Regions from separate parts of the Peribacillus sp. NPDC096379 genome, predicted to be linked through region 2. Evidence: riboswitches for the same ligand, from Rfam matches in the RefSeq annotation. Region 2 holds a riboswitch; each other region holds the start of a gene.
The links. A riboswitch is a leader RNA that binds a small molecule or an ion and turns the genes downstream of it on or off. The one in region 2 is predicted to bind S-adenosylmethionine.

Region 1 (4,161 bases), 1.6 Mb from region 2:
CTTTATCAGACATATATTTCAAGATACTGTTGGCGTCGCCTTTTTCAACTTTTCTTAATACTAATCTATTAGTTTCAAGTACCGGAAAGATTTCAATATCTTTGGTCATAATAAGTCACCCCCTATATAATTCTTCAGTTCATTTTTTATCGTTTTCTAGTAAATAAGCTTTTTTTAATAAACTACTGCGTTAACATAATAAGAAAAGGCGATCACAAAGACAGCCACGTTTTTAAAGCACTCCTTTTGTTCCATAAAAAATAAGAGTTCCTATATTTTTTTAGTCTTATAATTAAAAATTCTAAGCAATGCAATAACAATTAATAAAATGCCAATGAAGAGAAAACTATTGAAAAAAATTTTCAAACCAATTGTTGGAGATTTTGATATAAAACTACTTAATCCCAAGTACAAAACCCCAATACACGATAGGATATATGAAAATATTTTATCTTTACGTCTGAGAAAAATATACGCCAAAAGGATGATAAGATATGTACCACCAAGTAGCATAAGCAAAGGAAATGTAGGCACAAATTTAGCTGCATATACAAAATAGTCAATTGGCAAAATATCATTTACGTTTTCCACTGGCCCATTCTTCATCTGAGAAAAAATCGCTGTATATTTCCATTCCCAAGTGTCTTCTAATATTCCACTCCCTTCATACAAAGTAGCCCCAGTTGAAAATATTAAAAGCATTAAAGCAAAACCAAGTTGGAGAATAATCCTAAAAGACATTTTCTTCACCTCGAATCTATTTCTTGTTTTTCCGTCATTATACTTTTAAGCAAAATTATATGAATAGTGATAGTGTACTATTGCAAGCTCTAAAACTGTTTTTTCATCAAGACCACTAATTAAGCCAAAAGTGTAAGGCGTTATTTTATAATCCTCAAGAAGGTATTTTAACTCATCTCTTAGGTCTCCATTTTATTAAATTCTCCCGAAAATATATGGTTATATGTCAATGTTTCAATACCAATTGTTTGAATTCCTTCTTAAAGTAACCTGCCCCGTTAGTGCAATAAAAAAGGGATTGCCGCAGCACCCCTGATTTTCAACTCTTGCACCCGTTAGTTAAAGAAATCATACCCTTACTTATTTTCTCAAATATACGACACTGTCGCTTCTTTCTACTTGAAATCTTAAATCATTCTTAACATTAAGCATATTATTACCATATTTAAATGATATACCATATCCATTATTCTCAGGATACCCATATAAATAGCAGACCACTTTTCCATCTTTTAATTGCTTCTTCTGTACCCACATTTAGTTTCATTTTAAAGCCTCCCTGTTCTTTTGCTTTAAAATCATTTCCTTTACTTCTATAGTCTTCTTCATACAGATAGGTAAGGATTTGGGTTATCACTTCTTGTTTGTACGACTTTCACTACCTATAGCGTTCCAGCTAATTCAATTCTACGGATGTTGCTTTTTTAACAAGATTGACTCAAGAACTAACAAGCGTATTTTCAGTTAATACTTTCCCAAGAACTTGATAAAAATAAGTATTTGGCCATTGAATATCACAAATTTCCTCCCAAGATGCTTCGACAATGAGAACATTTGGATTAGGTCTGTCAATGATTTGAATATGAGAAGGAATATTTTCTACAGCCGCATCTCCTGCCATTGCCCAATAAATCTTGGATACCTTCACACTTAATCCATTTTGTTCATCTAAGAAAATAGGCGAAAAACTATGTTTATTTATATACACTAAATCTTCGATAATGGCACTTGCGGTTGGAAGCATTCCCGCTCCAGGCCCTTGGAGGCTAATGTTGCCTACAATATCTCCATCAATGGAGACTGCATTTTGCACGCCTTCGATTTGATAAAATGGATGTGTTTCATTGACCAGTACAGGTTTGACTGAGCATACGATCCCTTTTTCTGTCTTTTCCATAGAAGCTACATGTTTAAATCGATACCCCAATGCTGAAAAAAGCTCAATTTGCTCAGGTGTGATTGATTGAATCCCTTGTCGAATCGATTCCTCCCAATTCGGGTTCTCTCCAAAAGCTAGCTCACTTAAAATCACTGCTTTGTAAAAGGCATCATATCCTTCAATATCATTTGTTGGATCAGCTTCTGCATAACCTTTTTCTTGTGCTAGTTTTAACGCTGTTTCAAATGGACAGCCGTCTTCTCGCATCTTTGTCAAAATAAAATTCGAAGTCCCATTAAGAATCCCTTGCACTTTTTGGATATTATTTACGTTTAACAATTGTCGTAGAGTTTGGATAATCGGAATTCCTCCTGCGACTGTTGCCTCAAATCCTAAAGTAACCCCTTTTTCCTTGGCTATCTGTTTTAATTGAGTTCCATGATAAGCAAACATTTCTTTGTTTGCTGTTATAACATGACATCCTCTGTTCATCGCTTGCTGCAAGTACGTAAAGCTAGGCTCTTGACCAACGATCGCATCAATGACAACATCTAGCTGCTCAAGTGTAATAATCTTGTTAAAATCATCGGTTAACAGAACATCAGAATCTAGTGTATGATGTTTTTCTATATTTTTAACAAGTATGGCAACCACTTTTACCTCTTTCCTAAAAATACGCTTAAGCTTTTCCTGATGTGTTTGAATCGTTTTATAAACACCCTTCCCCACTGTACCGTAACCTAATAATGCAATATGTAAAGCTGTCATGTATATCTCCCCCTTGTCCTATTTATCGATGACTTTAATTGAACATAAAACATTAATGAGCGTCTGCTCTAAACCCTACGATGAAAAAGGTTCAGGTTCTAAAAACTGCATCACCTTATGAAGGTGGGTAGCTGCGCTGATTTTGCGAAGCCCCGCCCCTTTTCCACAGAAAAAACTCCCCACTGCATATGGACAGAAGGGGAGTTTGAATGTTTATATTCAAGATTTATCCACCTTCTTATCTACGGAATGGTTACCATTCCTCTGAATTTGGCACCGGGCATGATATGCTGGTTGCCGAGGCTTCGCAGGGTCAGTCCCTCCGCCTCTCTTGATAAGAAAAGTTAAAATTATTAAACTATTTATAATAATATAATACTTTAAATATTTATCGTCAATAGCGTAAAATGAAACTTCAGAAAAAACAATGAATATGAAAAGGGTGAAATCAGCGCAATTTCACCCTCTATATGTACTGTTCATGACATTAATTGTATTCTAAACGGAATCCGTTACTCTAAAGCCTACTTGTTTAATTGGTTGAATTCAATGACACCAACTGATAGGTGATTTCAGTTTGGTTGTTTGTCCAAGAAACTTTTTGAATGATGGCTATCCCATTCGTTTCACTTTCGATCGTTTTGCGAACTTCAATTGGAATATCGATTGGGTATAGGCGATAGCCGTCTTTCGTTAAACGGAAAAGATTTTCTTCCTCTCTGCTTTCACGGCCTTTTGTCACGATCATCGTGTTTAACTCCATTGGCATTCCCAAAGCATAAACCTCCCTTCCTTTACTTACTTTTTAGCACATTGCTTTCTCGTTTGGTTTTTCATCCACTGTGTTAGATCACAAACGACTTTTCGGTTGATATTCGGCGGGAAATAGTGGGTAAATTCGTCAAAATACCAACTCCAAACAGGCTTGTCTTTTTCCTTCAATGTTTTCTCCAGCCTGTAGGCGTGTTCAATCGACACGTTATTGTCTTTTTCACCGTGAATAATCAGAACTGGTGCAACTAGTTCATCTACTGCAAACAGTGGTGTGCGGTATTTATATTCGTTTGGAACTTTACTCGGCGTACCACCAATAACACGTTTCATCATGCGACGTAGGTCTACACGTTCCACATAAGTTAGAAACATATCAGACACTCCGCCCCATGTGACAACGGAGGCAGCTGATTTACAATAAATTGCCGTCCAAAGGGCCATAATTCCTCCTCGTGAAAACCCGAAAATATGAATATTCTCAGGTTTCACACGTTTGTGCTGTTCGAGTAATATAAAGCCACTGATCCCATCAGCACGGTCTTCGCCTGCAAAATCTTCATCCCCTTCTCCGCCTTGATTCCCCCGATAATACGGTGCAAACACAATGAAGCCTTCTGCTGCAAATTGCACAATACGACTCGGGCGTACTTTGCCGACATTTTTAATGCCTCCTCGTAAATATAAGAAACCATCATACATTTGATCATCATCTGGCTCAG
Region 2 (4,161 bases):
ACGTTTGGGGACCCCCGGGAACTGGAAAAACATATACATTGGCACGGATTGCAGCGAATCATTATTTTAAAGGAAAAAAACTTTTAGTTCTGTCTCACAGCAACCAAGCCGTGGATGTACTAATGGCAGAAATCGCTACATTTACAAAAAAGAAAAACCGCTTTAAAGAAGGCGATATTTTAAGGTACGGTTCGCAAACAGGAGAAAGCTTAGCGAGTCATCCTGATATCATCTCAAGTCAGTTGTTAGAAAAGCATGAACCTGATTTAGTTGAAGACAAGGAAAACCTAACTGAAGAGAAGCGGCTCTTAAAACAAGATTTATCAGGTTCATTTAGCAAGCGGGATACAGATCGATTAATTGAATTGGAAAAAAAACTTGGCAGAGTCATTGAAAAATTTCGTCGTAAAGAAATGGAGCTTGTCAAAGAAGCTAAAATCGTTGGTAGCACACTGGCAAAAACAGCAAGCGACAGCACACTTTATGAACAGGAATATGATTTAGTCATTCTTGATGAAGCGAGTATGGCTTATGTCCCACAAGTTGCATTTGCTGCATCGTTAGGCAAGAATATCATTGTCTGTGGTGATTTTAAACAATTGCCGCCAATTGCTTCAGCTCGTGATGAATCAGTGAATAAATGGTTAAAAGAAGATATTTTTCATTGTTCAGGCGTTGTGAATGTAGTGAATGAAGGGAAGCTCCATCCACATTTGTTTCTGTTAAAAGAACAACGCAGAATGCATCCAGATATTTCGGCCTTCACGAATAAACATATTTATCATTCCCGAGTTTGCGATCATGAAAGTGTACAAACGAGCCGTGCAAAAATTGCTAAGAGAAGACCATTTCCTAATCGTGCCTTAATGCTGTTAGAAACGAGTGGAACTGGTGAACATTGTATAGCGGAGCGGACATCGAGATCAAGGATGAATCTTTGGCAGCTGTTCTTGTCATTCCAACTACTTCATGAAGCGTATTCAAGCGGTGCACGATCCATCGGTTATGTAACACCGTATCGAGCTCAATCCCGTCTTATGGATCTATTATTACAAGAAGTATATGCGAAAGAGCTTGAACAAGCTGATATTATTGCAGCAACTGTTCATCGATTTCAGGGAAGTGAACGTGATGTAATGATATTTGACACAGTTGATAGTTATCCTGAAACACGTGCTGGTATGCTTTTGACTGGAAAGAATAGTGAGCGACTCATTAATGTCGCAATTACAAGAACGAAAGGGAAATTCATCCAAGTAAGCGATACGGACTATATTCGAAAAACCGTTTATAAAGGCAAAACATTACGTAAGCTTGTGGATCATCAAACAACCTTCGGACATACAGTTGCAACCAGGGACATTGGCAAGTGGATTCAAAATCATCATCCTAAGCTTCAGTGGATGCATGCGCGTAAGTTGGATGTTCTAGGTGAGGATATTAAAAAAGCATGTCACTCAATTATCTTGTCTATACCTGATAAAGGAATAGTTACAGAGGATTGGTTGAATATGCTGAATTGTAAGCAAAAACATGTTAAGATCACGCTTATTTCCATTCGTCCGCTTCCAGGTTTGGCCGTGCAAGAACAGATTGAAACAAATATTGCTTTTCCATTCGTCATCATTGATAAGCAATATCTCTGGCTAGGAATGCCGCTTGAAGCAACACGTAGACTTTCCCCACCTTATGTGGCTGCACGACTTGATTCAGTTGCGGTTGTTGAACATTTTCTTACCCAACTACCTAGCGTAGAATAGAAGAAACTATAAGGAGCATATCTCAAAAGGTCTGACCTCGCACTCTAAATCAGTATGTAGTGTATCTATCACTTATCCTATACTGTATTTAGTTGTTGCAGGGTCAGACCTTTCTTTGGGGACATCCCCCTTCTTAATTATCCTAGTATTACAATGTGTGAATAAATATTATTCACACAATTCCGATGAAAAATATATGATTTAATCTTGACAATCAGTTATTAGAATATTATGATAAAATTAACTTAATACTTCTTATCAAGAGAAGCCGAGGGAATGGCCCGATGAAGCTTCAGCAACCTCTACAACTAGTAGAAAGGTGCTAATTCCTGCAAGCATTGGCTTGTCAGATAAGAGTGACTACGCATAAAGTCCTCTTTCTATCAGGAAAGAGGACTTTATGCGTTTAATATAGATTAAACCCTTTGAATGTAGACCGTACAAAGGATCATAACTAATTTACTAAGAGAGAAGGTCAACAAATGCCCAATGTAGTGATTTTATCTGGAAGCCCTTCAGCAACATCTAGGACTGATGTAGTTTTAAAATTTGTTCAATCGTTGTTAGAAAAGGAGAATATAACGGTAAAGTATATTTCCGTTTTAGATATTTCTGCTGAGGATTTGCTTTATGCACGCTATAATAGCACGGGAATTAAACAAATAGCAAAATCAATCGAGGAAGCGGATGGGGTGATTATTGGTTCACCTGTGTACAAAGCTTCTTATACAGGTATTTTAAAATCTCTAATCGATTTATTACCAGAAAGTGCGTTTAAAGGAATTCCAGTGTTACCGCTAATGGTAGGTGGGAGTAAAGCGCATTTATTAGCAATCGATTTTGCCTTAAAACCGCTTATAACTACTTTAAAAGGAAGAGCCACTCAAGGGACTTATATTATAGATAATCAAATTGATAAAGAAAATAGTATACAGCCTATTACTGATCAAGATATTCAAACTCGACTTAATAACGATTTAGAGGAGTTTCTCCAAACTATTAAACAAACTAAACCAATAATCGCTTAAGACTACATTTAGCACCAATTTACATCATTAAAAAACGAATGGGTGGTAATGATTATGACAAAAAAAAGAATTTATTTAAATGCATTTGATATGAACTGCGCAGGGCATCAATCCCCTGGGCTTTGGACACATCCAGACGATCAATCATCTACGTACAAAGATGCAGAATACTGGACGCATCTTGCAAAAGTACTGGAAAAAGGGAGATTCGATGCCATATTCCTTGCCGATGTCCTTGGAACATATGATGTATACCAAGGTTCTCGCGATGCAGCAGTTCGTCAGGGTGCTCAAGTTCCAGTCAATGATCCCGCATTTGTTGTTCCGATCATGGCGCAAGTTACAAAGCACTTAGGATTTGGCTTAACTGCGTCGACAAGCTATGAACATCCCTATCTATTTGCTCGACGAATTTCGACATTGGATCATTTAACAAAAGGGAGAATCGGTTGGAATATCGTAACATCTTATTTAAATAGTGCTGCACGCAATCTTGGCTTAGATCAACAAATTAATCATGATAATCGTTATGATATAGCTGATGAATACTTAGATGTTGTCTATAAACTATGGGAAGCTAGTTGGGAAGATGATGCAGTCGTAGTGGATAAGGAAAAAGGGATTTATGCAGATCCAGAAAAAGTTCATGATATCGATCATGATGGTGAATTTTATAAAGTTCCAGGAGCTCACCTATGTGAACCTTCACCACAACGTACTCCTGTAATATTCCAAGCTGGGGCATCACCAAAAGGAACGAAATTTGCAGCAAAGCATGCAGAACTTGTTTTCATTGGTTCAACATCGATGGAACGTACAAAAGACACGGTTACCTCTTTTAGAGAAGAGGCAGTGAAGGCAGGTCGGAAAGCAGATGAAATCAAGATTCTTACATTGATTACGCCAATTGTTGGTGAAACTCAAGAAGAGGCTGAAGCTAAATATTTGGATTATAAAAAGCATGCCAGTTATGAGGGCTCACTTGCATTATTCGGTGGCTGGACTGGTGTGGATATGGAAGGGGTGGACCCTAAGGAAAAAATTCAATATGTAAAGAATGATGCCATCCAATCTACATTAAAATCGATGTCCGATTTTACTGTTGAAGAAGTCGCCGAATTTATTGGAGTAGGAGGCATGGGACCTGTTGTTGTTGGTTCGCCTGAACAAGTGGCAGATTCTTTAGAGGAATGGATCGATGTTACAGGAGTGGATGGTTTTAATATTGCTTATGCGGTTACACCTGGTACTTTTGAAGAATTTGTTGAATATGTGATTCCAATTTTACAAGAGCGAGGTTTAGTCAGAAAAGAATACGAAGAAGGAACTTTCCGAAACAACCTATTTGGCAGTGATTATTTGCCAGATCACCA
Region 3 (4,161 bases), on a different contig from region 2:
GATAGGCTCTTTAAAAGATACCTCGCTTGCTTTTACAATTGGTGTGATGGATATGGTAGGAAGAGGAAATACGCTCATTGCTTCTTCTCTACACGCACTCGAAGTATATATTACATTGTCAATTATCTATTATGGTGTTGTTATATGCTTGGAAAAAGGATTTTCACTTTCAGAGAAAAAACTACAAAGGTTTGAAGGAAGCTTGGCGGTAGATACAAAATAATTAGGAGATCTGAAATTATGCAAATTGATATTCCATTTATTTTTACGGCATTAACCGAAATATTCAAAGCACTACCATTGACGATGCTTATTACCCTGGTCCCGTTAATGATTGGTTTTCTTATTGGGATTGGAATTACGTTAATTAGGATTCGGAAAGTAAAAGGAATATATCGTTTGGCCAATTTCTATGTGTCATTTTTAAGAGGGACGCCGGCATTGATGCATATTATGCTGATCTATTTGGGCTTGCCACTTCTTATTGACAAAATGGCTGAAACGTTTCACTGGTCCATTCAATCCACTTCCATTCCGATTCTGTTATTTGTTTTAATGGCATTATCCTTGACAGCTGGCGCTTATATGTCAGAAATTATTCGAGCAGGTATATTGGCAGTTGATCAAGGACAGTTAGAAGCAGCTGAATCAATTGGAATGACGGGCTTTCAAGCGATGAGAAGAATTGTCTTCCCACAGGCTATTGCAGTTTCACTTCCTAATCTATGTAATATCTTTATCGGATTTTTGCATACATCGTCCATTGCTTTTATCGTTTCGCAAAAAGAATTAACGGGTGCTGCCAACATTGTTGCTTCAAATAACTTGAAATTTCTTGAAGCCTATATCGCAGCGGCCTTGATCTATTGGGGCTTAACGATTATCTCAGAAAAAGTTACTGCATTATTGGAAAAAAGAGTCACGGTTTATAATCGAGGAGGTGTAGCATGATACAGCTAAGAAATATCCAGAAATCATTCGGAAATCAACTCGTGTTAAAAGGAATTGATCTTACAGTAAATAAGGGAGAGGTTGTCTCGATACTTGGACCTAGCGGATCTGGGAAGACAACGTTACTTCGTTGCATCAACTTTCTAGAAAGACCTAATGAGGGTCAAGTAATAGTTGATGATTTTAAGGTAAACAGTAAACAGGTCAATAAAAAAGAAATTCTTACACTTCGGAAAAAAACAGCCATGGTGTTTCAACAATATAACCTATTTAAGCATAAAACCGTCATTGAAAATGTGATGGAAGGATTGATCATTGTTCAGAAACAGCCAAAAGAAACAGCAAGGAAATTGGCAATGGGAGTGATAGAAAAAGTTGGGTTAACGGAGAAAGCGAATGCTTATCCAGTTCAGCTTTCTGGAGGTCAGCAGCAGCGGGTAGGTATTGCAAGGGCACTTGCGCTTAATCCAGAGGTGATTTTACTAGATGAACCAACATCAGCACTTGATCCAGAGCTTGTTTTTGAGGTTCTTGAGGTAATTAAGCGGATTGCGGATGAAGGGATTACGATGATTATTGTGACACATGAAGTAAGTTTTGCTAAAGATGTCTCAGATTATATCGTGTTTATGGATCAAGGTGAAGTTGTCGAGGAAGGAATCCCGACGGTTATTTTTAATAATCCTAAAGAAGAAAGAACGAAGAGATTCTTTAAGAGAATAAACAGAGAAGAAGATAATCTTGAATCAAATTTAACTAATGTCATCTAATTACAAGGGGAAATGAAGGAGAAGTGGTGATTAAAAAGAGTATGAAAAATACAAGTATAATTCATACTTATCACCTAGGAAAAATAGGTAAAATAATTGACAAAAACTGTTTGTGAATTTACACTATATGTAACTAATAATCAACTTTCTTATCAAGAGAGGTGGAGGGACTGGCCCTAAGATACCTCGGCAGCAGACTTGTAATACTGTGCCAATTCCAGCAAGCGAATGCTTGACAGATAAGAAGAGTAAAGTACAGTTTTGTTGCTTAACCTCTTCTTATTTTTGGGAAGGGGTTTTTTCATATCCAAAAACCAGGGGGAGATTCGAATGGGAAGCATTGATGAATTAAAATTAAAGTATATTATATCAAGTCTCAAGGATCTTGAGTTCGGTTCTCTTAACATTACCGTTCATGAAGGTGAAATTACCCAAATCGATGTGACGGAGAAGAAAAGATTCCCAATCTTGAAAAACCAAAAAATTAGGGAACAAGGAAGAGCGTGAATTTAACATAAACAAGATTTGAGCATCTCTAAGAGGTGTTCTTTTTTTTATACGGCTAAAACACGGCAATATTAGATTTGTAGGGCTCTATAGAATCCGTAAAAGGGGGAGGGGAAAATGCGAACTAAAAATCAATTAATGGCTGATGGAATTAAATTCTTGATACCAGCTAATCGAAGGATGGATGCTTTTTCATTGGTCGTAATCTATGAGACATGGAGAAAGGCATAGATAAATCAGTTGAAATGTAATTTTATGTAAAGTGATAGGTGGTTTTTCTCTTTCAAAAATTCCTATAATTGAGCAAAAACTCCTAGATTAACGAATCGGAAATTTGGAAAAGACAGGATAAACGATCGATTTTTTAAAAAAGGCATTTTAATAAAATGAACTTATGGTAGGATGAAAAATAATGGATAAACGAACAAAAAATTCCATATTTTTTAATTAAGATTCAATGATTTACAGATACCATGGTAGAAGACAATTTTTGAGGGGAGATAAAACCATGAAAAAAAAAGGTACCATTTTATTGATTGTAATAGGCCTCATTTTTGTTTTAGGAGCATGCTCAGGTACAGATGAAAAAGCATCTGCGGACAAAAATCAGGGGAAGAACAAAAATAAGCAATTAGAAGCATCAATTGAGGAAGCATCTTACATCGTTCCAGATATTGAGTATGGCATGCCTGAAAATCAGGATCAAGGAATAATTGCCGTGAAATTAAAGATAAAGAATCTATCGGATTCATCGATACTTCTTTCAGAATATGAAGGGGTTAAATTGTATGATGGAGACCAACAGATCAATATAAAGCCAGAATTGTATAATCGAAAAATAGATTTAAATATCGGCACTAGCGGGAATCTCGGTGCTGGAAAGGCAAAATCATTTCTTGCTATCTTCGAAGTAGAAAAGGATAAGGAATATGAAATCGGATTGAATCCGATTTCTAGTAACTTTGAAGAAGATAATGATGAGCTGATACTTAAGCTTGATACGAAGAAATATGCAGATAGTTATGAAACACTTCAAGATCCAGCGAAAGCCTTCACAGCCTATGTCGATCAAATCTATTACGAAAAGGAAAACAATGATTACGAACAATTCGTATCTGCCGATAAACCAGCTATGCAGGAAGCGGCGAAAAATACGTTCAAAACCGAAGTGAAGGAATTATTTAAAAAAGACTTAACAGATGAGGAAATCGACAAACTATACATTAGCTATCGTGATATTTTAGCAGAAAAAGCAGTGGTCACGTCATCAATTGCAGCATATGCCAATGATAAAGCTATCGTTGCGTTTGATATAACGACACTGCCGTTACAGGAATTGTATCAAGAAGTGTATGAATATCAAAAAGAATTCCGAGATAAAACGGGCAATTATGATGAAAAGGCAATCGATGAGTACGTTCTATCTAAATTTGACATAATCCTAGATTCAATGGAAATGAAGTCCAGCAGCAGAAAAATTGAAGTTTCTCTTATGAAAAAGAATGGGAAATGGACAATCGACCCGGTTAATAAATATGGGGATAGCTTAGATAAGATTTTTGTAAAAGGATCAGTTTACTAAGGAGCCGTGAACAATGTGAATAAAAAGTGGTTATATGCAATTCCGGCAGTCTTTGTTCTGATGATCGTCATCATGGCCACAGTCCTTTTTGTCCAGCAAAGTAACAAACCGAAACAAGCTGTGGAGGTCTTTGAACAAGCTGTTGAGCAGAAGAAGCCCAAACAGCTTAAGGAATGGATAATGGCTGATGATAAAAGGGCTGTTATAAATGATGCATCCTTGAAAGCGCTGGTTGCTTATCTAAATGCAAATAATAATAGCTACCAGGTGATAACAGAAAGCTTGGATAAACAAGTGGAAAAGAAAGAATTCAAGACAACCAACCAGCAAATTAGTTTGGTTGAGTCCGGA

Region 1: linked by a shared signal. The riboswitch ahead of ACIQZI_RS00210 (homoserine dehydrogenase) and the one ahead of ssuE (NADPH-dependent FMN reductase) in region 2 are both predicted to bind S-adenosylmethionine.
Region 3: linked by a shared signal. The riboswitch ahead of ACIQZI_RS10785 (YezD family protein) and the one ahead of ssuE (NADPH-dependent FMN reductase) in region 2 are both predicted to bind S-adenosylmethionine.

The regions. Positions count from the first base shown of each region.
Region 1 is NZ_JBIWFD010000001.1:23,212-27,372, reverse strand. Features, by position in the region: gene ACIQZI_RS00220 (GNAT family N-acetyltransferase) at 1-109, opposite strand, end outside; gene ACIQZI_RS00215 (YjdJ family protein) at 271-741, opposite strand; gene ACIQZI_RS00210 (homoserine dehydrogenase) at 1,460-2,668, opposite strand; SAM riboswitch class I at 2,904-3,009, opposite strand; gene ACIQZI_RS00205 (DUF2584 domain-containing protein) at 3,201-3,443, opposite strand; gene ACIQZI_RS00200 (alpha/beta hydrolase family protein) at 3,467-4,161, opposite strand, start outside.
Region 2 is NZ_JBIWFD010000001.1:1,582,446-1,586,606, forward strand. Features, by position in the region: gene ACIQZI_RS07510 (AAA domain-containing protein) at 1-1,760, shown strand, start outside; SAM riboswitch class I at 2,013-2,117, shown strand; gene ssuE (NADPH-dependent FMN reductase) at 2,243-2,788, shown strand; gene ACIQZI_RS07520 (LLM class flavin-dependent oxidoreductase) at 2,843-4,161, shown strand, end outside.
Region 3 is NZ_JBIWFD010000002.1:356,019-360,179, forward strand. Features, by position in the region: gene ACIQZI_RS10770 (amino acid ABC transporter permease) at 1-223, shown strand, start outside; gene ACIQZI_RS10775 (amino acid ABC transporter permease) at 241-951, shown strand; gene ACIQZI_RS10780 (amino acid ABC transporter ATP-binding protein) at 948-1,721, shown strand; SAM riboswitch class I at 1,868-1,967, shown strand; gene ACIQZI_RS10785 (YezD family protein) at 2,052-2,228, shown strand; gene ACIQZI_RS10790 (DUF5105 domain-containing protein) at 2,737-3,810, shown strand; gene ACIQZI_RS10795 (TcaA second domain-containing protein) at 3,826-4,161, shown strand, end outside.